DNA from 2 places in the Paenibacillus sp. FSL R7-0652 genome. Region 2 is predicted to be linked to the other one. Evidence: riboswitches for the same ligand, from Rfam matches in the RefSeq annotation. Region 2 holds a riboswitch; the other holds the start of a gene.
What was found. Region 2 has a riboswitch for glycine ahead of sdaAB (L-serine ammonia-lyase, iron-sulfur-dependent subunit beta). Riboswitches for the same ligand answer to the same signal wherever they lie in the genome.
Positions count from the first base shown of each region.

Region 1 (16,126 bases), 2.1 Mb from region 2:
TCAAACATCGCCTCCGGGATTGCCTATGTCCGGGTCTATTTCCGCGCTGTGTTCAGCGCGGATTTTTTTGGTATAGACCCTATATGGACTCTGCTTTCCCATACGTACAGGGCGGAGAATGACGTTTGTTCATTCTCCGCCCTTTTTGTGTTTTCAATGAGGAATATTTTTCAATAAAGCAAAAAAACATTTTACATGAAGGAGAGATTTAGACGTGAACAACAACCATAACATGGCGACAGATATCAAGAGTTCAAACGAACAAACCTTAACCACTCTTGGCTTCCATCATATTCAAAAAAACATTGCAGACTATGCCCTTTCCTATCTGGGCAAACGTTACGCAGGGGAACTCAAACCGATGAACGATGCTCATCTGATTCAGATGCGATTGGACGAAACCGCAGAAGCGGCGGCTCTTGTCCGTTTTGGGGCAAGTGTGCCGATCCCTTCACTGGAGGGCATGGAAAATATCATCGATCTGCTCGGTACCGGATATCTGTTCAGTGAACGTGACTTCAGTCATCTCGCCCAATTTATCCGCAGTTGTGCGCAGCTCATGAAGTATATGGAGAGCAAATCCGGCATCGCTCCGGTTGTCAGTCGATATTCATCTTCCATGATGCTCATCGACACCCTGCGAGGCGAGATCGAACGCTGTATCCACAGCGGACGCATACAGGATCAAGCCAGCAAAGAACTCGTCCGAATCCGTAAAAAAATAAGTGTGAATGAGGAACGGATGAAGCGCAGACTGGATGCTTTAATTAGCAGACACCGTTCGATTATGCAGGAGCAGGTCGTCAGCCAGCGTAATGGAAGGACCGTACTGCCCATCAAAAAAGAATTCCGCAAACATGTCAAAGGCAGTGTACTCGATGAATCGGGCAGCGGCCAAACCGTATATATTGAACCCGCCGAGCTGGCAGGTCTGCAGATGGAACTGACTCTATTGCAAGCTGAGGAATCGAGAGAAGAGATGAAAATCCTTGGTGACCTGACTTCTCTGACTGAATCTTACAGCCGCGAGATTTCACTTAATACGGAAACCGTCGGCATATTGGATTTTCTATTTGCAAAAGCCAAGTATGCAGCGGCCATAGACGGGCGATCCGTACGTGTTAACAGCAGCGGCAGGGTTAACCTGCGGCGAGCGAAACACCCCCTGATGGGGGCGTCGATGGTTCCACTTGATTTTTCCATTGGATACTCTTATTCATCACTTATCATTACGGGTCCGAACACAGGCGGCAAAACCGCTGCTCTCAAGACACTGGGGCTGCTCACGCTAATGATGCAATCCGGACTGCTGGTTCCTGTAGACGAAGGCGGTGAAATGGCTGTGTATGAGCAAATCGCCGTGGATATTGGGGATGGTCAAAGTCTTGAACAGGCTCTCAGCACATTCTCCGCACATATTCGGAATATGATTGCAATACTGGAACAGGCAAATTCTTCTACGCTTGTCCTGATTGACGAGATGGCATCAGGCACAGATCCTGGAGAAGGCGTTGGGCTCTCGATCGCCATGCTGGAGGAACTTCACAGCCGCGGAGCCACGGTTGCAGCTACAACGCATTTCGGAGAAATCAAGCATTTTGCGGCAGCCACACCAGGTTTTGAAAATGCACGTATGGAGTTTGATACCGTCTCCCTGCAGCCCCTGTATCGCCTTCGAATCGGGGAAGCCGGGGAGAGCTACGCTTATTCCATCGCACTGAAGCTCGGCATGCCCAAGCATATCATCGATCGTTCGAAGGCTGCAGCAGATCAACGTTGGAGCAAAAATCGCCTGCAAACCGAACAGAAAGAGGTACAGTCACAGAATAACGACGAAATAACCAATCCTAACCCCGCCAGTATACAGCAGGATAATTCTAATAAGCTTAAAGCTCCAAAGGAATGTGCTGTGCCTGAGGGAGTTACCGATGCTTCTAAAGGACACAGCACTCCTACGGAAGATACGTCTTCCGACGCGAACACGGCACCAGTCCCAGTTCGGGCATTTCGTAAAGGGGATCGTGTTTATGCAGCCTATCTGGATCAAGCCGGCATTGTAAGTGATGAAGAGGACAACCGAGGTCAGATCGGGGTTATGATTCGGGGGCGCAAAGTCAAGATTCACAAGAAACGCCTGAGGCTGCACATCTCCGCTGATATGCTGTATCCAGAACAATATGATCTGGACATCGTATTCGAAAGTAAGGAAAACCGTAAAAAGCGAAAACTGATGGGACGCAAACATGTCGAAGGTCTGCAGATTGAACTGCCACCGGAAGAATGAAATAACACGAATCAGCCTAAATGGATGTATCATTTAGGCTGATTCTATAAGATGAGATCGAGCATATGATTAGCTGCTTTTACGATGAAGTCTTGATACGGTGGTATATCTAAAAACCTGGCTGCATTCGCGCATACGTCTATAACAGTATTGGTTTGATGCTTATGTCTGGTATACTGAACACATCTGATTATCGTCGTCCAGATTGAACATATGAAGGAGGGGAACAGACCATGCCTGAGCAAACGAGCGTATATAACCAACAAGGCAGCCATCAAAGTAAACCAGTCCATGTACTTGTCTGTCCACTCTGCGGGGATCGCAACGGCTGCGCCTACGCCGCTGGTAAGCCGCATTCGGAATGCTGGTGCAATCATGCTTCATTCCCAGAAGGTGTGTTTGAGCGTATTCCAGCTGAACAGCGTCGTAAATCATGCATCTGCCAGCGTTGTTTGGACAGCTTCGTTCGCGAACAGACCTAACTGTGGTGACAAACCGCTCTGTTGAAAGCCATTCGTTTTAATACAGCTGCCGCAATCATTCGCTCTTTTTCATCATATATTCATTGATCCATGATTAAATCCGTATATCTATAATTCTATATAAACAGATAATTAAGATCTGACTGCTGCGCATTTTAAACCTGTATCCCCTTACGGATCCATAATCTGTAATATCACAATCTGTGACGCTGGAATTACATCTGATGGTACTGCTTTACCGCTTCCACCAACACCGGATGTCCCTCATCCAGGGAGGTGTAGTGCTGCAGCGCAGCCGTGACACCTTTTTCCCGAATCATGCTCTGCAGCTCGACAGCCTCATGATCATCAGCCGCATTGAATCTGCACGCTGCCGCCATGGCCTTAGCCAGATAAGTCACCTCCATGCCTTCCGCATGCGCCAGAAGTGCCGGGCGGACAAGCCGGTCGTTCGGAGACAGCTTGCGGATCGGCGAGCGTCCTACACGAGTTACCTCATCGGTCAGATAAGGATTAACGAACCGCCCCAATATTTTCACAATATACTGCTCATGTTCTTCGGGGTTGAAGCCAAATCGTTTCACCAGCACGCGGCCTGTTTCCTGCAGTATCCCGTAGACAACCGATTTCACGTTTTCATCGGTAATGGCCTTTTGTATCGTATCATATCCGTTCACATAACCGATGTATGCCGCAGCGCAGTGACCCGTATTTACGGTAAACAGTTTACGCTCAATGTAGGGTTCCAGATCCTCCACATAGATAATACCATCTATAGGTTTAAAAGCAGGCGCCATCTGGGAGCGATCCACTACCCACTCATAAAAAGGCTCTACTTGAACATGCAGCGGGTCCTCATGATTCTGAATCGGCACAATCCGGTCAACGGCTGAATTCGGAAAATAAACATATTGATCGGCAAACGCCCGTGCCTGCTCATCCAGCAAAGCATATACATGATCTTTCAGCTGCGCGCTTCCACCGATCGCATTTTCACAAGCGATGATATGCAGCGGCTTTTGCACAGGACCTGCACGTCTTCTTTGCTCCAGACCTTCGGCAATGCCTGGAGCAATGCGCTTCAGCACAGTTACTCCCACTGCGGTTGTAATCAGATCAGCTTCAACCACTGTCTCAGCGACGGTCTGGAGTTCACGTCCATCAATTGCCTTTACTCCGGATACCATCTCCTGATCCTTATTCTCGTTAGCAAGCTCGACAGTATACTCACCACGCTGCTGAAGAGCATTCACCAGTTCCTGATTCACATCCGAGAACGTCACCGCATATCCGGCACGGGACAAAATCAAGCCGATAAATCCACGTCCAATATTGCCTGCACCAAAGTGTAGAGCCTTCATAACTCCATTTCACTTTCCAGAATCGTAATGACTTCTGATGCTGTTTTTGCATGACGCAGCGCTTCCATATTTTCTTCTTCGGCACAGATCACCGCAATACTCGTCAGGATCTCCATGTGTTCTCCGCCTTGAGCTGCGATACCGATCACCATATATGCTTTTTCCTCTCCAAAATCAACCCCCTGCGGGAACTGAATCACCGATATTCCGGTAGAGAGAATGAAAGCTTTGGACTCTTTCGTACCGTGAGGAATGGCGAGTCCGTTACCAACATAAGTGGATACAATCTCTTCACGCTCCAGCATTTTGTCAATATACTCTGCCGTAATATGTCCAGCATCCTTCAACATCTGTCCTGCCATGCGAATTGCCTCGTATTTATCCTGAGCCGTCGCGTTCATGATGACTTTGTCTGTTGTTAACATACTCATCTTATTGCCCTCCCATTTCATTTTTACTGCGATAAAATCCAACCAGTTCCCGAGACAGGTAGTGAATGATATCATCCCTGTTTCCCCTGCCCAGCAGCGAAACCATCTCTTCCTGCAGCAGCAGTGCGCTAATCTCGCTGAGAACCTCCAGACTTTCCTTCGACAATGCCTTTGGACCAAGCATCAGCAGTACTTCGCTCACTCCCTCCGGATCATCCATGGTCCGAAGCAGCGGTTCCTCCAGCTGGAACAGATGGATGGATGGCCTGTAGATGCTCTCACTCCGTGTATGAAACAGGGCCAGCCGAGTACCGGGGATCTTCTGACTTCCCATCGCCTCACGCACCTCAAGCAGCTTGGCAACCTCTCCTGGGTCTTTCAATACACCCGATCGATGAGCAGACGTACACATGGCAAGCACACTTTGGGCAAAATCAAGATGAGCATTGTCCAGTGCATACACCTGAAATTGACCAATAATACGCACGATTTCAAGCAGTGTCGCTTCCATGCCGTCAGAGTCCGAATAACGCTCCGCTGTCTCGTTCCTCCTGCCAGCATGCGCTTTGTGATGCTGTCGCCGTAATGTTCTTGTCTTAATAAAATGCCGGAGCCGTTCACTCTCTTCTGCAGTCAGAAGCGGACTGACCTTATAATACTGCTCTTCCTCCATTGGCAAATCGACGGTGGATAGAACAAGATCGTATTCTTCGGCTGGCATTCGAGCAGCTTCGTACCAAGAGACGCTGTCTATAATCCGGATTTCGGGAAACTCTTTGGACAGCCGGCTGGACAGCATGCGCGAGGAACCAATGCCGCTGCTGCACACGATAATCGCCCGGATTTCCTGCTTTAAAGCACGCAGCCGTTCGATCGATGCCCCAAAATGCATGACGAGAAAACCGATCTCTTCATCCGGAACATCTGCTCCGGGCCAGGCCTGCAGCACTGACTTTTTGACTTGTTCGAAAAGAAGGTCATAATCTTTGCGAATCTGCTGCAGCAGCGGATTACGAATGACCTGATGTCCCTCAAGCCTTTCCATCACAGGCACCATATGTGCAATTAATCCTTCTCGAAGTAAGCGATCCTCTTGGAAGGCATAATCTGTTCTTTCCTGCATCTGATCTATAAGTGAATGCACTCTGTCCATCAAAATCAGATCATCAATCGGCAGCAGACGCGAAGAATGAAGCAGCTGCTCCGTGTCCACCAGTAATTGATGAAAATAAGCCTGCTCCTCCTCGGAGAACGACACTTCAAGCTGCGAGGATAATACGCTGCACAAACGGGAAGCCATAAAACCAGGTACTCGCGGTTCAACCTGCTCCGCCGATTGACCAGCAGCTGCATTCATTCTTGGTCCTGACAAGGAGCGTCCTATACTAAAACCTTTACGAATGCGAACGACCGCTGCTGATAACTGGATGAGCAGCTTCATATACTGCCGTTCAGGTATCTTCTCGAGCCATTCAATATCCGGCTGCCATAAGGCATTCTCAATCGTAAGCACATCACCGTGACCAATCATGCTGAGAAGCTTCTGGTTAACAATGGAGCTGCTTTGATCAGGCTGTCTGCCAAAAAGGTCCGACTCATCCAGAACTTCTATCGCAAGTGCTGCAATGGCTCTGCGATAAATCGCTTCACTTCCGGTAATTTTGACGCCGTACCCTCGCCTTCGAACAAGCCTCAACCCTGCCTGCTGTATGCGTGACTCCAGATCATCCAGATCATTGGTGACCGTGGACACGGTCACTTTCAGATCGGAAGCTAGTGCCAGCAGCTTGACCGGCTCGGCCTCATCCAGCAGGATGCAGAGCATGAAGAGCTTACGCTCCTCCGGCGTAAATTCTATATATTCATGACCTTCCAGCTGCTGACGCAGTGTACTGAGGTCATCTGAACCGGAATCAATACGGATTCCGGTTCCCGACTTTTTTTCCAATCGCATTCCGAGCGGTTCAAGCCACTGCTCAATCATTAACAGCTCACGATGAACCGTACGGGTGCTCACTTTTACTTCAACGGCGATTTCGCCGGCTGTGACCTCATGGGGATGTTCCAGCAGGAATTCCACAATTTCACGTTGTCTTTTGGTAATACTCATGTCTCAGCCTCCGGCTCTTGGAAAACGGCTGGCCCGGTTTGAAGCTGGATTGCAGGTTGTTTCCTGCTTACTTCAAACGTTCAACAAGCGCATCGTATTCCGGGCTTTTTAGGAAGTTGTCAATGGATATATGCTCTGCATTCGGCGCAACTGTACGCGCTCGATCTGTTAATGTTTTTTGTGTAATAACAACATCTGCATCCTGTGGAATTTCACTGATCGCCGTATTGATTACGGTAACGTCGATGCCTTCGGCTTTCATCTTTTTGCGAAGAATCGAAGCCCCCATCGCACTTGAACCCATTCCGGCGTCACAGGAGAAAACAATCTTGCTCACATCCGTTTTTACAGTCGAAGCTGCTGCTGTGTCCGCTTCACGGTTACCCGATGTAATGGCCGCATTTGCTGTATTTCCTTGACTCTTCATGTCTTTCATCCGGCTGGATGCCGCATCCAGATCTTCATCCTTCTGTTTGCCCGTTTTGAGCAGCAGCGATGCGATCAGGAAGGAAACAAGGGCTGCCACGATAACCCCTGCGAGCATCGGGATGTACCCCCCTTTTGGTGTCAAAAGGAAATAAGCGATGATACTTCCCGGCGAAGGTGCCGATACCAAGCCTGCTCCTGTCAGCATAAAAGTTAATGTACCCGCTACACCTCCAGCGATGGCAGCCAAAATCAGAATCGGCCTCATCAGGATGTATGGAAAATAAATTTCGTGAATCCCGCCGAAGAAATGAATCACTACCGCACCAGGTGCAGATGACCTTGCCATGCCGCGTCCGAAGAAGCAGTATGCCAGCAAAATCCCCAGCCCCGGTCCTGGATTAGACTCCAGCATGTAAAGCACTGACTGACCTAATTCTCTGGCCTGATCCGTAGCGATCGGTGTCAGAATTCCATGGTTAATCGCATTATTCAGGAACAGCACTTTACCCGGTTCGATGATCAGATTGACCAGCGGCAGCATGCCCAGATTCATCAAACCTTGTACGCCTGCAGACAATACTTTACTGATCGCCTCCACGGCAGGTCCGATACCTAACAAAGCGATGATGCCTAAGATACCGCCGATGATTCCTGCCGAGAAATTGTTGACCAGCATTTCAAAGCCGGCTCTAATTCTGCCCTCAACCGATTTGTCGAACTTCTTGATCACCCATGCCCCGAATGGCCCCGCAATCATGGCCCCGAGAAACATTGGAATGTCACTACCCACAATTACACCGATGGTCATAATCGCCCCGACGACCCCGCCCCGTGTTCCATGCACCATTGTACCTCCGGTGTAACCGATCAAGAGCGGCAGCAAATAATTAATCATGGGGCCTACAAGCTGCTCTAATGTCTCATTTGGGAACCATCCTGTTTTAATAAACATGGCAGTAATTAATCCCCAAGCGATAAACGCTCCCATATTAGGCATGACCATGCCGCTCAGGAATCGTCCAAAACGCTGCACGCCGACACGTAACCCACCTTTGGAATTGGACGTTTGGTCCAAATTGCTCATTGGTTTATCCTCCTTGAATCAAGTCGTTATTCATATGAAAGGGCTATCACTTATCCCTGCTGTAATCCTAAGCGAGAAACCTCTCCTGTTCAATCAAATGAAAGCGTACTTTCGTCATGAACAATGATGACAGCATTAGATTATGTAATCGTTTTTATTTTGGAATATCTGTTTAAACCTTTGATATGTAAGGGTTTAACTGCTAATGTTTTTGTTCATATACAGCTCACAAAGAGACATAATTGCTTCTTCTGTTACCGTTATTTCATTCTGAATCTAAGCAGCTGCTGCTGGATTCCCCTCCCGATCCACCCGAAAAAACACTAAAAAACCTGCATAAGCTGAACAGCTTACGCAGGTCTGGAGAACAACTCTTTCTATGATTATGTGATGACGTATATGTTAATAAGTACAAACAAACCAATTCAATAAAAACTCATCTTCTACTCGATGTGTTTACGGTATGCATCTGAATTCAGCAGTCCAGATAAAGCAGCGGATACATCGCCATCAACACGAATTTCAATCATCCAGCCTTCTTCATAAGGAGAGCTGTTTACCAGTTCAGGCGAGTCCTGCAGTGCTTCATTGACTGCAATAATTGTACCGCTGACTGGCGAAAACAGGTCTGACACTGTTTTTACCGATTCAATGGTACCGATGCTGTCTTCTGCTTTAACATTCGCTTCAAGATCAGGCAGTTCAACAAACACAATATCACCCAGCTGATGCTGCGCGAACTCGGTAATGCCGATACGTACGGTATCCTCCCCTACGGTCTGCACCCATTCGTGCTCTTCACTGTAAAGGAAATCACTTCTTAATTCGCTCATCGATATCCGCCTCGCTTTTCATTAATGAGTGCATGCGATCTTTGACCTTCACCTTTTCCCCAAACAACAGCGTAAGATATTTCGGATTCAAATGTCAAGATAGCTCACAATTTATTTGAAATCCTTGCCTTAACTCTTGTAACAAAGCAGCACTCTTTCTACATATAATGGTGAATATTAACATAGTAAGCGCACTCTTCTAAAATAAACGAACATTAAGTTATTCTCAATATAAAATATTCGTATTTGAAATAAATTGCATGATATTGTTCTTGACATCGCCATCAGATTCACGTTTTAATGAAAGGAGCAACTGAAGTCCATTAGAACTACGTACGAACCGCGGATGAATGTAAAGGGAGAGACTGCCTGTACGCCCGTTTCGGGGATGTACACAAAGCGGCGCCGAAGGAGTAAACCTGCCGACAAGCGGAGGTGAATCTCTCAGGCAAAAGGACTTTTACAGGACGCAACTCTGGAGAGCATCTAATCGTCCGGTATGGACGTTATGATCACCCAAGGGGAAACCTGCCTGAATACACGGCGGGGTAACTCTCAGGTACAAGGGACAGAGCCTAAGAATACAGCGTGCTATAAGGCATGCCGGTTCTTTGGCCTGTCCTTTTCCTTTTTCCCCAAAAAAGAAACACAGGAAGCAAGAATCGACTGCCTTGGCCGTTTTTTTCATAATCTATGGATCAAATACTTACGTACATTTCACGATACTCGGCCCGAATGCGGCCTATGACGAGGTGATTAGATGTCCGATTTGTTGAGAACCCCACTGTTCCCCCTATATGCGCAGTATGAAGGTGTACGCTGCATTGATTTTGGAGGCTGGGAACTGCCGGTGCAGTTCAGCGGCATTCAGAAAGAGCATGAGGCAGTGCGTGAGCGTGCCGGTCTGTTTGATGTGTCCCATATGGGCGAATTCACTGTAACCGGCGAACAGGCAGAAGCCTTTTTACAAAGCATGATGACGAATGATGTGACTGCAATTGTACCAGGTCAGGCACAGTATACCTTGATGTGTTATCCGGATGGCGGTGTCGTAGATGACCTGCTTATCTATAAACTCGCAGAGAAGCACTACATGCTGGTTGTTAATGCCTCCAATATCGACAAGGATTGGGCATGGCTGCAGGAACATATCGTTCCTGGTGTGAACATGACTAATGATTCGGAGCAAACGGCCCTGCTGGCACTTCAAGGTCCACTGTCCGCCGAGATTATAAGCAAGGTTACAGCCACAAATACAGATGCAAACTCCATTGAACCGTTCCGCTTTATCCAAAATGCCGAGGTATGCGGAGTCAAACTGCTGCTGTCACGCACTGGATATACCGGTGAAGATGGGTTTGAACTGTATGTCAAAGCTGAACAGGCTGCTGTCATCTGGAACGGGCTGATGGAAGCAGGTGCTGATTCGGGATTAATCCCGGCCGGTCTGGGCGCACGTGATACGCTGCGTTTTGAAGCCAAGCTGCCATTGTATGGTCAGGAGCTGTCTCCAACGATCTCTCCACTCGAGGCTGGTTTAGGCATGTTTGTGAAACTTGAGACCGGGCCTTTTACCGGACATGAAGCTTTGTTACAGCAGAAAAAGGACGGTCCTGCCCGCAAGCTGGTTGGCATTGAGGTGCTGGAACGCGGTATCCCGAGGCCGCACTATCCGATCTATGCCGATGGGATACAGATTGGCGAAGTCACAACCGGCACGCAGTCACCAACATTGAAGCGTAATCTCGGCCTCGCCTTGATTGACAGCAAATATGCTGTACTCGGTACACCACTGGAAATCGAGATTCGCGGCAAGAAGCTCAAAGCCGAGGTCGTCAGAACCCCTTTTCATAAACGGCCGCGTCCGTCAAAGACCCCCATCCAAGGAGCTGAACAAGCATGAGCAAGCACCGCTACATTCCCATGACTGAACAGGACCAGAGCGCGATGCTCGACACAATCGGTGTGGATACGCTCGAAGATCTGTTCAAGGATATCCCGCAAGAGATTCGTTATCAGGGCGAGCTGCCTGTCTCCTCCAAGCTGGACGAATACGCATTAACACGCCATATGTCGAAGCAGGCTGGCTCCAATGCCAACTTTGAGACACATGCCAGTTTCCTTGGCGCAGGGATTTATGACCATCACATCCCTTCTGTCATCAACCATGTCATTTCCCGATCAGAATTCTACACTGCCTATACCCCTTATCAGCCCGAGATCAGTCAAGGAGAGCTGCAGGCGATCTTTGAATTTCAATCCTATATCTGTGAGCTGACAGGCATGGCCGTGGCGAATGCCAGCATGTACGACGGTGCAACGGCATTTGCAGAAGCAGGCAATCTGGCTGCAGCAGCCACACGCCGCAAACAGCTGATCGTATCCCGCACCGTTCATCCCGAATCCCGTCAGGTACTGCAGGCTTATGCGCATGGCTTGAGCTTGGAGATTGTCGAGATTGATTATAAGGACGGTGTGACGGACTGGGATGCTCTGCAGGCAGCCATCTCGGATGATACCGCTGCAGTGATGATTCAGAGTCCCAACTTCTTCGGTGCTGTGGAAAATGTAAAAATGGCCGCCGACCTTGTGCATGCGCACAAAGGCCTGCTCGTGGTCAGCGCCAACCCGCTGTCGCTTGGTTTGCTGGAAGCTCCAGGCAAGCTGGGTGCCGACATCGTTGTAGGCGATGCGCAGCCCCTTGGGATCGCCGCTTCGCTCGGCGGACCGACTTGCGGATACTTCGCCGTGTCTCAGGCTCACATGCGCCGGATTCCCGGCCGGATCGTCGGCCAGACGACTGACCGTAACGGCAAACGCGGCTTCGTCCTGACACTGCAGGCCCGCGAGCAGCATATCCGCCGCGAAAAGGCGACATCCAACATCTGCTCGAACCAGGCGCTGCTGGCGCTCAGTGCTTCGGTCTATATGTCCACCATGGGGAGACAGGGCATGATTGATGTCGCCGATCTTAATCTGCAGAAGAGTCACTATGCACGGAATACGCTTAAAGCCATTCCAGGCGTGAACCTGACTTTTACTGCTCCTACTTTTAACGAATTCGTCATTCAGCTTCCTGAAGGGTTGGATCTGGATGCCCTCCAGCTGAAACTGCTGAAGGCCGGCTTCATCGGAGGATATGAACTGGGCCGAGAGTACCCGGAGCTTGCGGGACATATGCTCATCGCGGTTACTGAAAGACGCAGCAAAGAAGAGATTGACGAATTCGCACGTGCATTGGAGGGATCACTGTGACTCAAAATACGACCACAAAAGCAGCGGCTGACGGCGGCTTATCTGAAACGCCTAAAACAAGTCAGGCAGTGAATCATCAGAATGGCATGGACTCACAAGCTCCTGAAAGCACGGGCAGTTCCCAAGCCGTGCCGTCAACGCCATCTGACGCTCCCGAGCAGACATTGATTTTCGAGCTGAGCAGCCCTGGGCGCGTGGCTTATTCCCTGCCTGAATGTGATGTTCCCCGTCAGGAAGCTGATACGCTGATTCCCCGGGAAATGCTTCGCTCCCAAGCGGCGGCCCTGCCCGAAGTGTTTGAAGTTGACGTCATTCGTCACTACACTGCATTGTCCCGCCGCAACTTCGGGGTAGATAACGGATTTTACCCGCTCGGTTCCTGTACGATGAAATACAATCCCAAGATTAACGAAGATGTAGCACGATACAGCGGTTTTGCCAAAATACATCCGTATCAGCATGAATCCAGCCTTCAAGGTGCGCTTGAACTGCTCTATACCTTACAAAATGATCTTGCAGGTCTAACAGGTATGGATGCCGTAACGCTGCAGCCTGCTGCCGGAGCTCACGGAGAATGGACCGGGCTGATGATGATCCGGGCTTATCACGAAAGTCGCGGGGAACTGCGTACGAAAGTAATCGTACCTGACTCCTCGCATGGTACCAATCCGGCGAGTGCAGCCGTTGCCGGATTCGAAACGGTGACAATTCCTTCGCGTGCAGACGGTTTGGTCGATCTGGAAGCGCTGCGTGCAGCCGTTAGTTCGGATACCGCGGCTCTGATGCTGACGAATCCGAACACACTCGGTTTGTTCGAGAAGGATATTCAAGAGATTGCATCCATCGTGCACGAAGCTGGCGGCCTGCTGTATTATGACGGAGCCAACTCCAATGCCATAATGGGCATTACGCGTCCCGGAGATATGGGATTTGATGTTGTACATCTAAACCTGCACAAAACGATGAGCACCCCTCACGGCGGTGGCGGACCAGGCGCCGGGCCTGTCGGCGTGAAAAGCCGTCTGATCCCGTTCCTGCCTAAACCGATGGTTGTTCAGAATGAACAAGGTGTGTACGCTCTGGATTACGAAGGAGATCAATCCATCGGCCGCGTGAAAGCCTACTATGGAAACTTCGGCATTCTGGTACGTGCCTATGCCTACATTCGAACCTATGGACCGGAAGGTTTGCGCCGTGTATCCGAATGCGCCGTGCTGAATGCCAACTATATGATGGCCCGTCTGGCGCCTCACTACGAGATTCCGTATCCGGGTGTATGCAAACATGAATTTGTTATGTCAGGCCGCGGCCTGAAACAGTATGGTGTGCGCACGCTGGATGTGGCAAAGCGTCTGCTCGATTTTGGTTATCATCCGCCAACAATCTACTTCCCGCTTAATGTGGAAGAGTGTATTATGATTGAGCCTACTGAAACCGAGAGTAAGGAAACGCTGGACGGATTTATTGATACGATGATCCGCATTGCCAAAGAAGCGGAAGAAACACCTGAATTGGTGCTTAACGCTCCTTATGGTACACCAGTTACTCGTCTGGATGAAACGACCGCAGCACGTAAACCTGTATTAAACTGCGCCTGCAGCTAAACAACTTGAACGAGAGATTATACCAAGCCCACCCGGGTGGATAGATTCACTATAAGTTTTTCCATGACTCTGACTCCGTTCAAGTGTAAAAAATAGCCAACGTGATATTAAAATCCTTTAGTGGGTTTACTCCATGTACTCCCCTTGTAAGGAAAGAGAGCTTCCATCTCCTTTCTTACAAGGGGATTTTATCGTTTTAACCTGCAGCACCAACTATCGTTTCACGCGCAGCATAACAAAAAAAGCCGGCCCCCACTACTCGTGGAAACCGGCAATACTGCTGCATGGAAGCAGCCCTTTATCGGAAAAAGAAGACCTTAAATCCGGAGGAAACTCCGGCAAAATTACGCTTGAATGCTTTGAACCAGTTCAACCACTTGTTCAGCGGTTTGCATTTCCAAAGCTTTGGCAGCGAGTTCCTGCATGGCCGCACGGGACAGCTTGGTGATCTGGCTGCGCGCTGGCAGAATGGAAGTTGCGCTCATGCTGAACTCATCCAGTCCAAGACCAAGCAGCAGTGGAATTGCTGTTTCGTCTCCTGCCATCTCACCGCACATGCCAACCCATTTACCTTCACGATGCGCTGCATCGATAACCATTTTAACCAAACGCAAAATGGCTGGGTTGTAAGGCTGATACAGATAAGATACGCGCTCATTCATCCGGTCAGCAGCCATCGTGTACTGGATCAGATCGTTAGTACCGATACTGAAGAAGTCCACTTCTTTGGCGAATTGATCCGCCATTACAGCAGTTGAAGGAATTTCGACCATGATCCCGAGCTGAATGCTGTCGGAAACAGCAATCCCTTCAGCGACAAGCTTTTCCTTCTCTTCGAGCAGGACAGCTTTGGCTTCACGGAATTCACCCAGTGTTGCGATCATAGGGAACATGACACGCAAGTTTCCATGTACACTTGCACGCAGTAAAGCACGCAGCTGTGTACGGAAAATATCCAGACGGTCCAGACACAGACGAACTGCGCGGAAGCCGAGGAATGGATTCATTTCTTTTGGCAGATCGAGATAAGGAAGCTCTTTGTCTCCACCGATGTCGAGCGTACGCACAACAACCGGTTTGCCTTCCATTTTTTCAAGTACGGCTTTATAAGCATTGTACTGAATGTCTTCGGAAGGAAGCTTGTCTCTGCCCATGTACAGGAACTCGGTACGGTACAAGCCTACAGCCTCGCCGCCATTCTCCAATACCCCTGTTACATCGTTCGGCGTACCAATGTTTGCAGCCAGTTCCACATGAACATGGTCTACCGTTACGGTTGGTTCGTCACGCAGTTTTCTCCATTCCGCACGCTGTGCATCATACTGTTCCTGTTTGGCACGGTATTCAGCAACGACGTCGTCTGTAGGGTTAACCAGAACATGCCCATCCAGGCCATCAACGATAATCAGGTCACCCTGTTTCGCTTGAGCCAGAATGTCCTTGGTTCCGACAACAGCCGGAATTTCAAGGGAACGAGCCATGATGGCAGAGTGAGAAGTACGTCCACCAATGTTGGTTGCAAAACCTTTAACATATTGACGGTTCAATTGAGCTGTATCGGAAGGTGTTAAATCCTCCGCAAGCACGATCACTTCTTCACTGATCTCAGCCGGGCTCATGAAGTCGATGCCAAGCAAGTGATTTAGCACACGCTTGGTTACGTCACGCATATCCGCTGCACGTTCCTGCAGGTATGCACTCTTCATGTTTTCGAACATGGAGATAAATTGGGAAGCTGTTTCATTCAGAGCAAACTCTGCATTCACCATTTCATCGGCAATTTTTGATTTCACCGGATCAATCAGTTCCGGGTCATCCAGAATGAGCAAGTGTGAGGCAAAAATTTCAGCTTTTTTCTCGCCAAGCTCTTGTAAAGTACGCTCTTTGATCGCCTCAAGCTCAGCCCGGGATTTACCCAGAGCTGAGTCAAGTTTGGCGATCTCTGCGTCAACGTCGTTGATTTGGCGTTTTTCTACAGAGTAGTCAGGATGCTCCAAGATAAACGCCTTGGCGATAGCAATACCCGCCGAAGCCGCGATCCCGGAAACATTAAGCATTAATTTCGCCCAACCCTTCGTTAACCATAACGTCAGTCAAAGCTTGAAGTGCTTCTGCTTCGCCTTCACCTTCAACAATAATGCTGATCGTGTCACCTTGCTCCAGACCGAGGGAAAGAACGCCCAGAATCGATTTCAATGTTACTTTTTTACCGTTAGCTTCTGCGAAGGATTCAGCACCTTTGAACTTGTTTGC
Region 1 covers NZ_CP152001.1:5,064,313-5,080,438, forward strand. The annotation lists gene MKY97_RS22165 (DNA mismatch repair protein MutS) at 233-2,284, shown strand; gene MKY97_RS22170 (cysteine-rich CWC family protein) at 2,518-2,766, shown strand; gene MKY97_RS22175 (mannitol-1-phosphate 5-dehydrogenase) at 2,982-4,127, opposite strand; gene MKY97_RS22180 (PTS sugar transporter subunit IIA) at 4,124-4,558, opposite strand; gene MKY97_RS22185 (BglG family transcription antiterminator) at 4,560-6,668, opposite strand; gene MKY97_RS22190 (PTS mannitol transporter subunit IICB) at 6,736-8,181, opposite strand; gene gcvH (glycine cleavage system protein GcvH) at 8,625-9,014, opposite strand; glycine riboswitch at 9,361-9,484, shown strand; gene gcvT (glycine cleavage system aminomethyltransferase GcvT) at 9,775-10,917, shown strand; gene gcvPA (aminomethyl-transferring glycine dehydrogenase subunit GcvPA) at 10,914-12,269, shown strand; gene gcvPB (aminomethyl-transferring glycine dehydrogenase subunit GcvPB) at 12,356-13,873, shown strand; gene ptsP (phosphoenolpyruvate--protein phosphotransferase) at 14,218-15,930, opposite strand; gene MKY97_RS22220 (HPr family phosphocarrier protein) at 15,923-16,126, opposite strand, start outside.
Region 1: it holds a riboswitch for glycine, as region 2 does, so the genes downstream of both, gcvT (glycine cleavage system aminomethyltransferase GcvT) here and sdaAB (L-serine ammonia-lyase, iron-sulfur-dependent subunit beta) in region 2, are expected to answer to the same signal.

Region 2 (16,126 bases):
TGAATGATGAGCACAAAATCATTGCCGTTTCCGCTATTCTGGACGGCGAGTATGGGCAGCGGAATGTCTGCGCAGGAGTCCCGGCCATCATAGGCGAAGGCGGCATTCAAGAGATTATCGAATTAAATCTCGACCAAGCCGAGTTTGAGAAATTCGAGCGCTCCTGCGAGATTTTGTCGGGTAATATCAACCGTCTGACCATCGCTTAAGCCCTATAAATCCTCCTTCCAGACGAACAAAAAAAATGCACCTCTTGGAATGTCAGCAGATAGACTACCGATTTAAACCGCTGACTATTCTAAGGGGTGCAGCTCAAAACACGATCAGCAAGCTAAAAGTATCCTCTATTTATTTTGGCCCAATAGATACTCGCACAGGTTAATGTACATTTCCTGCATTTTAAGAGATCTTAGAAGATAAGATGGATTAACATCAATTGGTGCAATCAGCTTTAGGATTGAAGCAAATTCTTCATAGGTTGGGGGTAATTCACTCCGCAGATAATCATCCGGAACAGAGAAGTATTGATTGCGCTCCCTGATCTCTTTTATTTTTTCACTGTGAAAGAGTATGGAATTTTCATCATTTTGAGCAGAGCGACCACGTAATCGATAGTTAAGTATGTACAATAGGTCCTGTAAAGATCGTGTTTGTTTTTCAGTGAAATCATGATCCAGCAGGTACATGAAATAAGGATGTTCGTCCGAGGCAGCCACTGTTTTAATAAGCTTGATTTGGTACTTCAGGAGCTCAAGCTGTTCTTCTACATTCATTACATTCCCACCTTTACAATTCGCTAAATGAATAAGATAGACACTCTATGTTCCTTTACACGATCAGCATACTCCTTTTCCCCAAAATACTTCAATAGAATTCCGAACGCTTCTCTCCCTTCAACGGATAACAAAAAGGACACCCCTATATATTGTCGGCGTGTCCGTATATATCATCTTAATTCAACTTGTCTAGATATTATCTCGAATTAATTGGGTGCAATTCGCGGCTCATCGGAAGGTCCCCACTGCTGCAGGACACGCTTCAGTTCACTCAGCATCACAGGCTTGCTGATGAAGTCCCGCATCCCCATTTCCAGACATGCCTCCTTGTCTTCACGACGGGAATTTCCAGTTACCGCGATAATCGGAGGAATACGATCCTGCGGAATCAGCCGGTGTAACAGATTTGTAGCCTTAAGCCCATCCATCACAGGCATATGAATATCCATCAGTACAATATCATACACATTCTGAGAGATCGCATCAATCGCTTCTACCCCGTTGGTACACACATCTGCCTGGTAACCCAGTTTCTCTAAGTATTCCTGCAAAATCTTCCGGTTGACCGGATGATCCTCTGCCACAAGAATACGCATTGAAACCTTGTCACTTTGACGTGTACGTTCATGCTGGAACTGGCTTGCCGACTTCTCACCAGATGCCTCAACACGAGCTGCCGGAATTGCAAACCGGAAAATAGAACCTTCTCCTTCAGTGCTCTCGACACTGATGCTTCCGCCCATAATCTCAACAAGTCTCTTGGAAATCACAAGCCCCAGTCCTGTACCGCCATATTTACGGTTAATGACCGGATGCAGCTGCGAGAACGACTGGAACAGCTGGTCCTGTTTGTCCGCAGGAATGCCGATTCCTGTATCTTCCACAGCAAAGTCAAGCACCGTATCCTCGGGTTTGCTTCCCTTAATCATATCTACGGTGACGTCAATACTTCCTTGATCTGTGAACTTCAGTGCATTGCCAACCAAGTTCACCAGAATCTGCCGAATTCGCATCGAATCTCCGGCCATATAATCCGGAATATTCGGGTTCAGACGATAGCGAATCTCAAGATGCTTCTCATCCGCTCGCGGCTTGAACAGCTCCGCGACCTGCTCCAGCATTTTGCGCAGCGAGAATGGCTCGTAGGCCAGTGCCATTTTACCAGACTCCAGTTTGCTGAAATCGAGAATATCATTCAGAATATTCAGCAGTGCATCACCACTCTCCTGAATGATCTGAGCGTACTCCCGCTGCTCCTCTGACAAGTCTGTACCGACGAGCAGTTCGGTCATTCCTACAATGCCGTTCATCGGTGTACGGATTTCATGACTGACAAGAGAGAGGAACTCGGACTTGGCCTGCGCGGCCAGCTCTGCGGTTTCTTTGGCCCGAACAATTTCACGTTCTCCAGTGACGTCATTAAAGACAATAACCGCACCGCGAATCTGTCCCTCGTCAATAATCGGAGTAACCTGATACTGTACGAGGAAGCTGCTGCCGTCTTTTCGCCAGAACACATCCTCCGTCACTGAACGCGTATGCCCATCCAGTACCGTCATATGAATTGGACATTCCTCTTTCGGGAAGTAGCTGCCGTCTGCACGGGAATGGTGAATAATTGGATGTGAGCTTTTCCCGATGAATTCATGAGCTTCGTACCCGAACATCGAAGCGGCCGCCGGATTCATAAACATCGTAATACCATCCGCATCCAGACCGTAAATCCCTTCGGTAACGGTATTGAGAATCAGCTCATGCTGTTTGCTCAATTCCTGAATACGTTCTGTGTATTCTTTACGCTCGGTAATATCCGATACGATGCCGTAGACGCCAACCATTTCTTTATCTACAATAATTGGCACATTCGTTACGGACACTTCAATTTTGCGACCATTCGAACTAACAACACGAGTCTCATAATACTGAGGCTCTCCTTCCTTCACAAGCGCGAAGAAAGCTTCACCTTTTTGCATTTCGTTCTTATCTAGATTCGATAAAAAAGACTGACCAATCAGCCTATTGCGCGGAATATCAAGCATCTGCACCATATTGCTGTTTACCGAACTATACTTGCCATCCAGATCCAGAGAATAGACCGCAGCCGGATTATACTCGAACAATGACTTATACCGCTGACGGCTTTCGCGAATACGTCTGTCCGCATCCTTCTGCTGCGTAATATCCCTGCTGATGCTGACAATTTGAGTTACTTTGCCATGTTCTCCAGCCACTGGCTTCGCCAGTGTCTCCATCCAGATGTAATGTCCACTCTTATGCAGGACCCTCATCTTGCAGCCATCCCCTATACTCGGCAGTTCCAGAAGATCAGGAAAATCTCCGGGGTAACAGTAGGACTTAAATGATTTCCCCGTTACTTCCTCCGGCGCGTAACCCAGCAGTGTGTATACAGATGGAGATACATACAAGAGTGTGCCATCCACGCTGCAGGTTGTAATCAGATCCTGTGCATGGTCTGCCAGTACCTGGTACTTCTCCTGTGTCTCCTGCAGTTCCTGTTCAATGATTACTTTATCCGTCACATCTTTGGCAATACCATAGATGCCAACGACTTGTTCGCCTTCTGTAATCGGTATATAGGTAACCTGTGCATGTTTCACAGAACCATCTTTATGATAAAATGCCATCGATTCACTGACTGAATGCCCAGCCAGCACCTTTTCGATAAATTGTGCTCGTCTCTTCTCACTTTCAGGCGGGCTGATGCGATCCCGACTCACCCCTGCAAGCTCTCCTATCTTATAACCGGATAACTTCTCGAAGGAAGGATTGGCATCCATATGATTCCCTTCAACGTCCATGACATAGATAGCATCCGGATGGTTAAAAAACAATGACCGGTAAGAGCTTCCCTCAGAAATAATTCGTTTCAGGGTTTCCGTTTTATTACGATCCAAAGGCCTACCCCTCTTTTCTCAGCCAAATCTTCTTCTTTTCACAAAATTGAATATACGCCGCTTTCGGCTGTAACAGGCTTACCCTCGAATAACCATGTACGCCTGACAAGAAACAGCTTTTTTTATTTTACCAGATTCTCGTCTAATTTTGCTTATAAAAGAGGATAAAATTCATATGGATCGAGATGAAAAAGATGGAATTGAGGTGCCTGGATATTAGAATGAAGAAACCTGAGACTGCTGCATACCGAATATTCGTATGCGCCGCCTCAGGAGAGGTTTCTTTTGTTGTTATACTTCCTTTTTGGCAAAATAGATCATACCCACAGCAATAAACAGTACGGCACTGCCGCCAACGACTGTTAATAGCGAAGTCAGCGGCACATTATATGCACCGAACCCTGCGCCCTCGATAGGAACCATCAGAATCATCGGCTGTGCCCATGGATAATACGGACCAAACGAAGCGGAGTTCACGACCAGAATATTAGGAATGGTCAGGGCAAAATTTAAGGCTAGCGGCGCAGCAAAGCTGCTCCAGATTAGAGAAACAAACATCTGCAGAGCCGCCAGCGGCACACATGCTAGAAGTCCGAGCAGCAGCTTGCCGGCAAGGAATCCCCAAGGTACAGGGTCCACATGGCCTTGAATCAATCCGACCAATACGATCATTCCGAACAAGAGCAGCTGTGTACCTGCCAGAAGCGAGAGTACTATGGTGAATTTGCCCAAATATAAACCTGCACGTGTAAGCGGAAGGACAAGCAGTTGTTTCCATCCTCCACCTGCATGCTCGAATCGGCATACAAATGAGGTAAATACACCTGTAAGCATCGGCAGCAGCAGCATACCGTGAAGCGTAACCATAACGCCCAGCAGTGCCCCCCAGTTACCCGAAGTGGAAGATAACAGACCGATGAGCAGCGCGATCAGTGGACTGATCAGAATCAGAAGCCAGACAGGAGATTTTGCCATTTTCAAACGTTCGGCAGATAAAATACGGAAGTAGGCTTGCATATTAGGCCACATCCTTCCGGCTGAAGTGCATCATACCCATCAGCATAATCAAAATTCCTAAACCTGCGCCCATCCCTGCGTATAGATATGCATTAGGGGCACTCCAAGCCATTTGAGCCCATGCCAGCGGGAACTGGGGAGAGATGGACAATGCGAACATACCGGTAATGGCAAGAATAATGCCGAAGGTAACCGGAAGCGCCTGATTTTTGGATACCAGCGTAAGCCATAATTCGATCGATAGTACCGGCAGTGCACCAGCCAGCGGCATGAGCCCCAGCTTCAGCGCCTGTGACCACGGTATTTCTTTTGCATCAAAACCAAGCACTAGGCCCAGTCCAACAATACCTACGCTCAGCAGCAGACAGGAGATGATAAGCAGCAGACAGGCCATCAGAAACTTGGCCAGATAAACGGCCGATCTGGGAATCGGCATCGCCAGCAGCTGCTTCCACGAACCCTGATCATGCTCGATACCAGCGATCATGGAGCTGAGAATGGTCGCACCCAGCATTAAAGCGAGCGGCACAAACACAATAACATTTCCAAATAATCCTCCCCACAGATTCTCTGCATACTGCTCTTTCAGATAATCCAGCCTCAATCCAAAATTCAAAGCCTGCATGGCTGTTAAGCCAATGGGGGCAAGAAACACGAGAAACCAGATGCCTTTGCCGCGAATTTTGAGCCAATCCGCCGATAATGCACGCCCTGTCATATGGAAGCCCCCTCGCCAATGACACGCATGAAGAGATCTTCCAAAGACTGTCGTTGTTCCTCCACCCGGTATACATCATGATCCTGCTCGATCAGACGGCGCACCAGCAGTGCAACTGCATTATCATCCATGTAAGGGAACGTTAGTGCGGCTCCCTGTCTCTGACCGAATTGTCCCTGTTCACGAGCCAGCTTCATTGCTTTTTCCGGTTCGGATACCGTTAGTCTAATGGAACTTCCCGTCTGACTGTGCAGACTTGCAATCGTATCCTGCAGCACCATTTTGCCATCCCTGATGATGCCGACCCGGCTCGCCATCTGCTCAACCTCGCTCAGCAAGTGGCTGGATACAAGGACTGTAATCCCATGCTCCAGCGGCATCCGTTTGATAAGCTCGCGGATCTCCTGTATACCCGCCGGGTCCAGTCCGTTTGTTGGCTCATCGAGAATAAGCAGTTCCGGGTCGCCCAGCAGAGCGCTGGCAATACCGAGACGCTGTTTCATCCCGAGAGAGTAGCCTTTTACAGCACGTTTAGCATCTTTGGTCAGATCAACGATGGACAGCACTTCAGCAATTCTTGATTTGGGCACATTGATAATACGCCGCAGCACTTCCAGATTCTCTACCGCATTCAGATGTCCATAGTAGGAAGGATACTCTACCAGGGAGCCTACACGGCGCAGAATATCCATCCGTTCCTTGCGAATATCCTTGTCGAAGACTCGGATGACACCTTTGGTCGGTTTGATCAGGCCGAGCAGCATGCGGATGGTTGTTGTTTTACCGGCACCATTGGGACCGAGGAAGCCGTAAATATCTCCCTTTTTAATATGCAGTTCGAGTTCACGAACCGCTGCACGGTCCTTGTATGTTTTCCATAAATTCGCTGTTTGAATAATATTTTCACTCACGATTAATCACCTCGGAACTATCGTAATCCTCCAAGGTTAAAGCAAGCATGGGTCCAAGTTTAAGTTTAGTTTAAAAAGTAGACATGCTTCCCTATTCAAAGCGCACGTTCATCCTCTTTGCCGCTGTAGAGATAGGTGCGAACACCTGCTTCGGAGCTGTCTACCCGCTTACGCAGGCCCATCTCACGAATCAGAAGGTCCACGATGGATAGGCCAAGTCCAGTACCCTTGGTTCCTGAATCCGGCTGCATACCGGGTCCGCGATCTTGGATTACTACAGCAGTCCGTCCCTGTACCTGTTCGGTGGATATGCGGATATACTTTCCGCTGGCCGCATGACGAACTATATTTTGAAACAAATTATCCAGCACACGACGCATACCCTGCTCATCCACCTCCCAGATTAACGGATCATCCGGCAGATCAATATCGATCTCGAATTCCTCTTTCTCCCACACCGGATACCATGATGCCGCCGCTTCTCTAACCATACGCAGCACATCTTTCTGCTCCAGCTTCAATGTATATCTTCCGCTGGTCAGCAGATTATACGAAAGCATATTGTCGATAAGCTCACCAAGATCCTGCATTTTATTCTCCATACGACTCAGCGCACGGATGCCCTGCTCGCTGAGGTTTTCTTTATGCAGCGCATGCATATGACCACGAATAACTGTTAGCGGCGTTCGCAAATCATGTGATAATCCTGCAACCAGCCGTTTGCGAAGCTGTTCCTCCTCCTGCTCACGCTGGCGGCTGTCTGTTAACTGATACACCATCTGGTTAAAGGATTCCTCCAAATGTCCGATCTCATCCGACCTGCGGATTTCCACCGGGAGCGGTATGCCCTCCTTACTCGGAGCAATCATCGCTGTCTGCAGACGAATCAGCCGCTTGCGGATTTTAGCGAAGAACAGTACGGACATCACGATAAATATAATAAAAACAATCAGCATCACAGCACCGAAATAGATAAATTCGAGCAGTCCATTATCGGATGAACTCTGGAGCAGGTCACGGGGAACTTCGATCACCATAAAACCTTGTCCTTTGTCTTCATTCTCTCCTCCAACATATGCAACAACGGTTAGAGGATCACGATTTAAAGCTTTTTTCATGAACTGTACCGTAAAATTTGCTGTCCATACCGCAGGAATTCGAGTCTCTTCTGATCTTCCGGTTACCAGTTCCCACTTCAGTATGACATCCGAATTAGAAGCCTCGGACATCCCTTTTGAAGTTCCCGAAGTGTTCAACGACTTTTGCTTGGACACCTCAGCTTCTGTACCCCCAAGCACCAGTGCCGTTTTCCCGGAAGCATCCACACGATACATGGCGGACTTCGGGTAACTCTTCTGCAGCTGCTTCATCCGTGAATCAATAGTTTGCCCTGAAGCCCCATCCAGCTTTTTCGATTCTATTGTCCACATATCCGTAATCAGTTGCGAATCACCATAAGGTGCATCTTCAACAGGTTTTGCATTGCTGATAATTACAACAAAAACGGTGGCTACGAGCGGTACCACAACAGGCACAAACAGGACAGCTGCCAAAATAAGAAGCATGTATCTGGACATAAGAGATCGCCCAAATTTCAGTTTCTGCCGGACTGGCTGTTCCGTGCTGCTGTCTCTGTCCCGCTCAGACTTCTTCGCCTTTCGCTTCCTAAACCAGATCATGGCTTCTTCACGCGATATCCCACGCCGCGCACCGTCTGAATAATAACCGGATTAGCCGGATCAAGCTCCAGCTTCTCGCGCAGGTGCCGGATATGCACCATCAATGTTTTGTCTCCGTCCAGATAAGACTCATTCCAGACAGCCTCATAGATCTGTTCTTTGGTACGAATCATGCCCATATGCCTGAGCAGATAAGCAAAGATATGGAACTGTTTCCCTGATAAAATAATCTCCTCTCCCGTCTGCTCATTAACGATCCGGTTATCCTGCTCATAGATCGAAAGGTGCTCCAGCCTAAGGACGTTATCGCTGGATACCGATGCACCTGCCTTGCGAAGCTGAACCTCAATCCGCGCAGCGAGCTCGTCCGGGTGGAACGGCTTGGTCACATAATCATCGGCAAAATCAAGCCCGTGCAGCTTATCATCAATGGATGTCCTGGCCGAGAGCATAACAATGGGTATGGCAGGATGTTCTTTTTTTAGCCGCTGACCTACTGTAAATCCGTCCAGTCCCGGCAGCATTACATCCAGTATCACCAGAGAACACTCCGCTGCGGCTTCGGATGCTCCTTCACCGCTTCCAAGCCACACGACCTCATATCCGCGTTCCTCCAGGTCTTCTCTCACCCATGCTGCAATTTCAGTATCATCCTCAATGTATAACAGTTTGGTTTTCATCTATGTATTCGTTTCCTTTCCATACCCTTTGGGTTAATGATATATCTGGACATTCTGCACAGCTGCAGATCCTCAGAGCTAAAGCGCACTGTCTCAAGATTAAATGCCAGCCCGGCTGCACAAGCTACACTGTCTGCAATCACTGAAAAGTTCAACCAGTTCAATGTTTCTCGCCTGGAATCAACCTCTATGACTTTATACGTTCCATTATAACGCAATCCGCTGTCACGTAATATGAGGCTGTCTCATTCAGTAAAGACGAATCTACATAGCAAATCCATGTTTTGTATAACTATTTTAGATCTGACGGGAGGAATTTACATGCTGCTCGAAGCCATCTTTCATCAACCCAAACGGAACTGGGCCTATGCCTATGACCAGGATACCATTCGTCTGCGACTGCGGGCCAAAAAGAATGATCTGACCGAAGTTTTTGCCCTGACAGGGGATAAATATGCATGGGAAGAAACCCGGGATATGGTTCCTCTGACCAAATTCACATCGGACTCCATGTTTGATTATTACGAAGGGGAGGTCAAGCCTCCGTATCACCGTTTGAAATATGCTTTTCTGCTCAAAAATGAAGATGAAAATATCTGGATGACCGAGACGGATTTCCAGGAAGAAGAACCTGATGATCCGGGCCGCATGTTCCAGTTCCCTTATATTCATGCCGGGGCTGTATTTACACCTCCCGCCTGGGTGAAGGATGCGGTTTTTTATCAGATTTTCCCCGAGCGTTTCGCAAACGGCAACCCTGAAATCAATCCCAAAGAGGTCGAACCCTGGGGCGGAGAACCTACACCATTTAACTTCTTTGGTGGTGACCTGCAGGGAGTCATGGATCATCTTGATTATCTTAGCGACTTAGGTATCAATGCGATCTATTTCACCCCAATTTTTGAAGCGAGGACCAATCATAAATACGATACCGAGGACTATCTGCGCGTAGACCGTCATTTCGGTGATGCGGATACCATCAAACGATTGGTAAAGATGTGCCATGAACGTGGTATCCGTATACTGCTGGATGCCGTGTTTAACCATTCCGGCAAAACATTTGCTCCGTTCCTCGACGTACAGAAGCATGGTGCCGCATCTAAATACAAAGACTGGTTCCATATTCACGAGTTCCCGTTAGACGTGAAGGATGGCATTCCAACCTATGAGACATTCGGATTCGAAGCACATATGCCCAAGTTGAATACGGAGAATCCGGATGTAAAGGCATATTTGCTGGAGGTAGCCGAATATTGGATCAAGGAAGTTGGCACAGACGGCTGGCGTCTTGACGTAGCAGACGAAGTAGACGATGCCTTTTGGCGGGATTTCCGCCGCGTTGTCAAAACAGCCAACCCGGATGCTTATATTCTGGGAGAAATATGGAATGAATCTTCTGCCTGGCTGCAGGGCGACCAGTTCGATGCTGCGATGAACTATCCGTTTACCGCTGCTGTGAATGGATTCTTCGTTGAAGATAAAATGCACGCTGAACAATTTGCCAACTCGATCGGCCGCCAGTTATCAAGATACCCGCTTCAGGCAAGCGAGGTCGCATTCAATTTGCTGGACAGTCACGACACTCCGCGGCTGTTAACCCTGTGCGAGGGTGATCAGCGCAAGATGAAGCTGGCTGCATTGTTCCAGTTCAGTTATATGGGAGCTCCTTGTATCTATTACGGTGACGAGATCGGGCTGGACGGTGAACATGATCCGGGATGCCGCAAATGTATGGAATGGGACGAAGCAAAGCAGGATCGGGAGCTGTTTAGCTTTTATCACAAGCTGATTGCCCTGCGTCATGCTCATCCTGCACTGCGCGCTGCGGGAACCGTTCGTTTCCTGCAGGCCAAGGCAGGAGGCAGCCAGCTTGTAATGGAGCGGCAAAGTGACGAGGAGCGCATTCTGATTCTGTTCAACCGTTCGGAGGAAACAGCCATCGTTGAACTGGAAGCAGGGGATCAGCCATGGACCGAGCTGTTTGAAGGCAGCCACCGGACTGCCCTGGAAGATGGTGTACTTGCCATAGAACTCCCTGCCTACGGATATGCGGTGATGCGTACCGAGTTAGAGAATACCTAGAAGAGTGAGCAGGTCAAAACCTGCAGGTGTAAGATCATTCAGATCACGCATTTGAATTCTGTACACGTTTGATCGCCAACTCCAAGAAAGCGTGCGGGATCCTGAACTTTCAGGGTCCGGCACGCTTTCTCGGATTATAAGGTACTGAAATGTTTAATTTCAATCAAACAAAGGTGAACAGCTGATCGTTCATCGGCTGTTCACGCGGCTGCCTATAGTCAGGCACGATTCGGACACATCTTATCGATCAATGACCTTTAAACGTATTGGTGATCTTACTCAGAAGCGGTTTCTGATGTTTCTGACGCCTTATGTGCCGTACCAGCTGTCTCTTCAGATTCTGCACGCTTCGCCTTGGGTTTAGCCAGCTTCTCCATCATTTTACGACCCGTTGGTGTCTGGGCCAGCCCGCCCTGCGCTGTCTCGCGATGACGGCTTGGCATAGCGCTGCCCACCTCCAGCATGACATCGATAACTTCATCAGACGGGATGGCACTGCGAACACCAGCGAGCGCCATGTCAGCCGCAGCCAGTGCCGTAACGGCTCCAAGTCCGTTACGAACGATGCACGGAATTTCAACAAGCCCGGCTACGGGATCACAGATGAGGCCCAATGTATTTTTTAAAGCCAATCCAACGGCATGCACGACCTGCTCCGGTTTACCGCCTCTCAGCTCCACCATCGCACCGGCAGCCATGCCAATCGCAGAACCAACCTCTGCCTGACAGCCGCCTTCCGCACCGGAAATAAATGAATTGTTGGCAATCACATATCCGATGGCTCCGGCACAGAACAGTCCATTCACCAAGTGTTCATCAGTCCAGCCGAAACGCTCCTGCGAACTGATGAACACCCCCGGAATGATACCGCAAGATCCCGCCGTTGGCGTAGCCACGATACGTCCCATTGAAGCATTCACTTCAGATACGCACAATGCATAAGCCATAGCAAGGGCAGAGGCATCACCAGAACATGTTTCCCCTTGGCGAATATATTCGGCCATCTTTTTCCCGTCTCCACCTGTCAGTCCACTGCGCGAGGTTGTATCTTCTGTAAGACCTTTGCGAACGGCTTCCTTCATTACCTGATAGTACTCCGACATCTGCTTCACCACGTCTGCTTCCGGTGTGTTCGTCTCCTGCACCTGCTCTTCAATCATCAGCTGCGCAATCGTTTTGGACTCCGCTGTGCAGATTGAGTTTAACTCATGCAAATGTTTAAATCGCATTCGGGTCAACCCCTCTCTTCAGATCAATCACACGAATATCCAGCACATGATCCAGTGAACGGAGTTTCTTCAAAACCTCTTCACTCGGAGGTGCATCCATTTCCATCGCCGTTAAAGCTTCACCATCGCGCGCCTTCCGGTCCACCTGCATGTATCCGATATTCACGCCGGAGGAGCTGATCGTTGATGTCACAGATGCGAGCACTCCTGCCTTATCCGCATGACGCAGGACCAGTGTCGGAAACTCCCCGCTGATCTGTACACGAAAGTCGTTCAATGCATGTACAGATACACTGCCTCCACCAATGGAAGCCCCCTTTAAAGAGCATTCCCGATCACCGTGCCATAGTTCAATTTTGACCGTGTTCGGATGAGGAGCCGGCAGACCACTCGTGTAGAATTCTACCTCCATACCCGCTTCAGCCGCATACTGCTCTGCATCGGGAATGCGAGGATCATCTGTAGCATAATCGAGCAGGCCCCCGATCAGTGCGAGATCAGTCCCGTGCCCTTGGTAGGTATCTGCAAATGAACCATACAGGGTAAGCCTTGCACGTTCTGGCGTACAGCCCAACCATTGACACGCAATTCGGCCCAGTCTTGCGGCACCGGCTGTATGTGAACTGGATGGCCCTGTCATCGACGGACCGATAATTGAAAAAACATCTTTAAATCGCACCTTATAACCCTCCAATTAGTTTCGTCATCGTCATTCAGACAATACCCGCCACTATGTTCCTTGATCTACTGAATGATGACAATAAAAAAGGACAGAAGAAGGCCGTTAGCCCTCTCTCTGTCCTTGATACCTGAGAGTTTCATGATCACAGCACCGGGCAGAACAGGATCAAGTACATTCCAGTACACGTCTGTTCGCCGGCTGAAGAATCATATACCCCTTGGGTGGCGCTTCTTTCGCGCACTCTCCAGAGCTGCGTCCAACGATGGTACATTTACCTGAGAGATTAACGATTATGCCGGGTGCATAATCGCTTGCTCCTTCGGTGCCTTAAGCCTGCCTATACATTCCAGTTTCGGCATCTGCTGTATGCAGCATATCGATTGGTAACATATTGAATCAGCCCGCTCAGGTCTCTCCCGCTCGTTATCATTCGCTGTATTCTTTTATTTCATTACGAAATTTCAAGTGTTGGCATTCATTCAATCATATACAGAGTAATATGACGCACTGCATATGTCAACAAAAGTGACGTAATCTCAAAGCACTTCATTTTTCTCTATATTATATGCGCTTTTCATTAGGATTGTTCGATGCTTGTTCCATATCTTTCATACCCGGAATACGACTTACTTTGCTTTCGGAATCTGAAGAGCTTCTGCCCATGCCTGCAGTTTCTCCACTGTCCATGAATCATTCTCACCCATGATCGAGTAACGCATGCCCTTCTCACTCCATGACAAGTTGCGGATGATAGACATATACGAACCTTCCGTATCGCGAATACTTACCTTCTTTTCCTCTGGCAGCAGGTCCTCATCTACGTTTTCCTCTGGTGCTGTGAATACAGTCATACTGATCTCCGGCTTGTTATCTTTCACATAGTATAACGTCACCTCATCCCGGCCGTGCTCACCCATGGACGAAGTCAGCTCAATTCTGGACAATTCCATATCTTGACCAACGTACTGCAGGAAAGCCCCTCCAACGGCCTTCTCTGCCTCTTCGAGAGATACCTCTTTGTTATTCATCACATCATTCATTTTTTTCACTTCCACATCTGCCGGAATGTCCAGCTTGAACGTTTCGTCCGTGAACTCGGGATTGTAATCAATCCGGTCATACAGAACTTCTGATCTGGTATCCCCATACGTACTGGTCGCTTTGACAATCATCCACTTTTTGGGGTTTATCCAATACTCGGACGAAATGGACAGTGAATTCTCGTCCTTCGGCGTTAGTTCAATATGGACCACCTCTTGACCTTGAAGCTTCTCTTGACCCAGCATCTTCACGTTATGCGTATCACGCATCCGCTCCAGCTGATCTACCAGCATCTGCTTCTGGGTTTGGTTAGGCTCCTGCTGGAACGCGGATGAATCCATTGAAAATGCAGTTTTTGCCTCTTTCTCATAGATCAGAACCTCTGATCCGTTATGAACAGCAGAGCTTACATTTCCATTATCATCTGTCTCAACCCGCTGCTGTCCTGTTTTTCCATCTACCCATTCCTTCACCTTTATGGTGTTCGTAATCTTCTCATCCGTCCACATCTTTAACACACCTTCTGCATAGTAGGACGCCGGCTCCGACTCGGCAGTAATAATTTTTTCAATCATGTCATCCCCTGACATACCAAGCAGCTCCTTTTCTGCACAACCTGCAAATAGTGAACCTGCGATCAAGACTGCCCCTATCAACTTCCATCCGTTTTTAATCATAAATCATCATCCTTCCTTAGATTATATCCAGTGTTTCATCCGGGTTCCTTCTTTCCGGCAATCGGCAAGCAGCTGCAGTACCGTATTGTTCAGAGGACCACATACGTATATCCCCTCCGTGTTTTAATGCGATTCTTCTCGCTATGCTTAATCCTAATCCAGAGCCTCCTGCATAACCGCCCATCTGCTCTTTGTGATATTGAACGTACGGCTCAAAAATCCGCTCGAGCTGTTCTGCCGGAATAGGAGGGCCTTCATTGTGCACGACTATCAGTGCTGCTCCGGTTCTGTACGCATCCAGTTCCGCGCCCAGGGATGGATCGACCCATCCGGGCAGTTCCGCTTCGGAATCAATTACAGCGAGCCCGATACTCCCTTGGGGCGGAGTGTAGCGAAGCGCATTATGCACCAGATTATCAGTCAGACGCATCAGTGATTCAGGATGAACCCGGTAATCGTGACTTGTACGTACAGACATCCGCATATTGTAGTTTTCACGTTCCGCAAGTTCTCTGTAACTGCCAAGCAGCATTTCGAAGAACTCTTCTCCTTCTACCTCAACCATAGCCAGCTCTGAATCACCAGAACCTAGTGCTGTATACGTTTCAAGCTCTCCTATCATCCGTTTCATACGCTCCACATTTCGAGCAATAACCTCTTTATATTCCTGTCTTTCTAATCGTTTGGAGCCTGTATCCATACTGAGTGCTTCCGCGTAAGCACTGATCGACATCAGAGGTGTCTTTAGGTCATGAGACAGAGAAGCCACAATCATCTCTTTTTCTTTTTGCTGCTTCTCCACTTCCATCTGAGACTCTCTGATGGTCTGCTGCATTGCATCAAATTGCTGTAACAACATACCCATTTCGTCACTGCGAACGCCGCCCCTTATCTCATCCGGTCTTTCTCCACGGGCAAACGCGTCCATCCTGTTCATCAACATCTTCATAGGGAAGAAAAGCTTGCGGGATAACAACCACAACACCGTTCCGTACAAGATAACAAAGAATACAACTGCCCCGCTGATCACCCAGATTGTTCGAATCGATAATCCTTCCAGCCAAGCTTGACGCAGCATCGTTATTTCATAAATTCCTGCCAGTTCCCCTTGATTCCAGACCGGTTTTTTCAGCGAAAACGTGCGATGGCGCATCTGCAGGTTATACAGGTTCCGATATAATTCAGAGCTTCTTACTGTATATCCACTTGTTGACCAAGCATTTCCGCCAGAAGTGTAGACCCGAATACCAGAGGGCAGATATAGATTGAAACTCAGCTGTTCGCTGGCAAGGGCAGATAGAGTTTGATTACGCCCCGGGGATTGCAGTGAGTACAGCGTTGGATCATTCAGCACCTTCTCTATCGGAGCAAGGCGTTCGGTCAACTCCACATACTCCCCTACTGCACGCTGATTCTCATAATAATTGTATAAGGAAAACAAGGCCCAGCCTGCTGCCACAGGCAGCAGCATGACAATCAGGAAAGCAAGCATCAGCCAATATTTCAGCCTCATTCGACCCGCTCCCCGATAAAACGATAACCACTTCCCCATACGGTTTGAATCCAGCGCGGCTGGTGCGGCTCGTCTCCCAGTTTTGCTCGCAAACTTTTGATGTGCACGGTAACTGTGCTGGAGCTTCCTTCAGCCGATTGACCCCACACATGTTCGTAAATTTCTGTTTTCGTGAAAGCCCGATTTGGATGTGAAGCCAGAAGAAG
Region 2 covers NZ_CP152001.1:536,684-552,809, reverse strand. The annotation lists gene MKY97_RS02635 (L-lactate dehydrogenase) at 1-209, shown strand, start outside; gene MKY97_RS02630 (hypothetical protein) at 345-773, opposite strand; gene MKY97_RS02625 (PAS domain S-box protein) at 983-3,691, opposite strand; gene MKY97_RS02620 (ABC transporter permease) at 3,983-4,708, opposite strand; gene MKY97_RS02615 (ABC transporter permease) at 4,710-5,426, opposite strand; gene MKY97_RS02610 (ABC transporter ATP-binding protein) at 5,423-6,337, opposite strand; gene MKY97_RS02605 (HAMP domain-containing sensor histidine kinase) at 6,433-7,914, opposite strand; gene MKY97_RS02600 (response regulator transcription factor) at 8,013-8,696, opposite strand; gene MKY97_RS02595 (alpha-glycosidase) at 9,018-10,778, shown strand; gene sdaAA (L-serine ammonia-lyase, iron-sulfur-dependent, subunit alpha) at 11,054-12,007, opposite strand; gene sdaAB (L-serine ammonia-lyase, iron-sulfur-dependent subunit beta) at 11,997-12,686, opposite strand; glycine riboswitch at 12,794-12,947, opposite strand; gene MKY97_RS02580 (sigma-E factor regulatory protein RseB domain-containing protein) at 13,316-14,407, opposite strand; gene MKY97_RS02575 (HAMP domain-containing sensor histidine kinase) at 14,424-15,920, opposite strand; gene MKY97_RS02570 (response regulator transcription factor) at 15,917-16,126, opposite strand, start outside.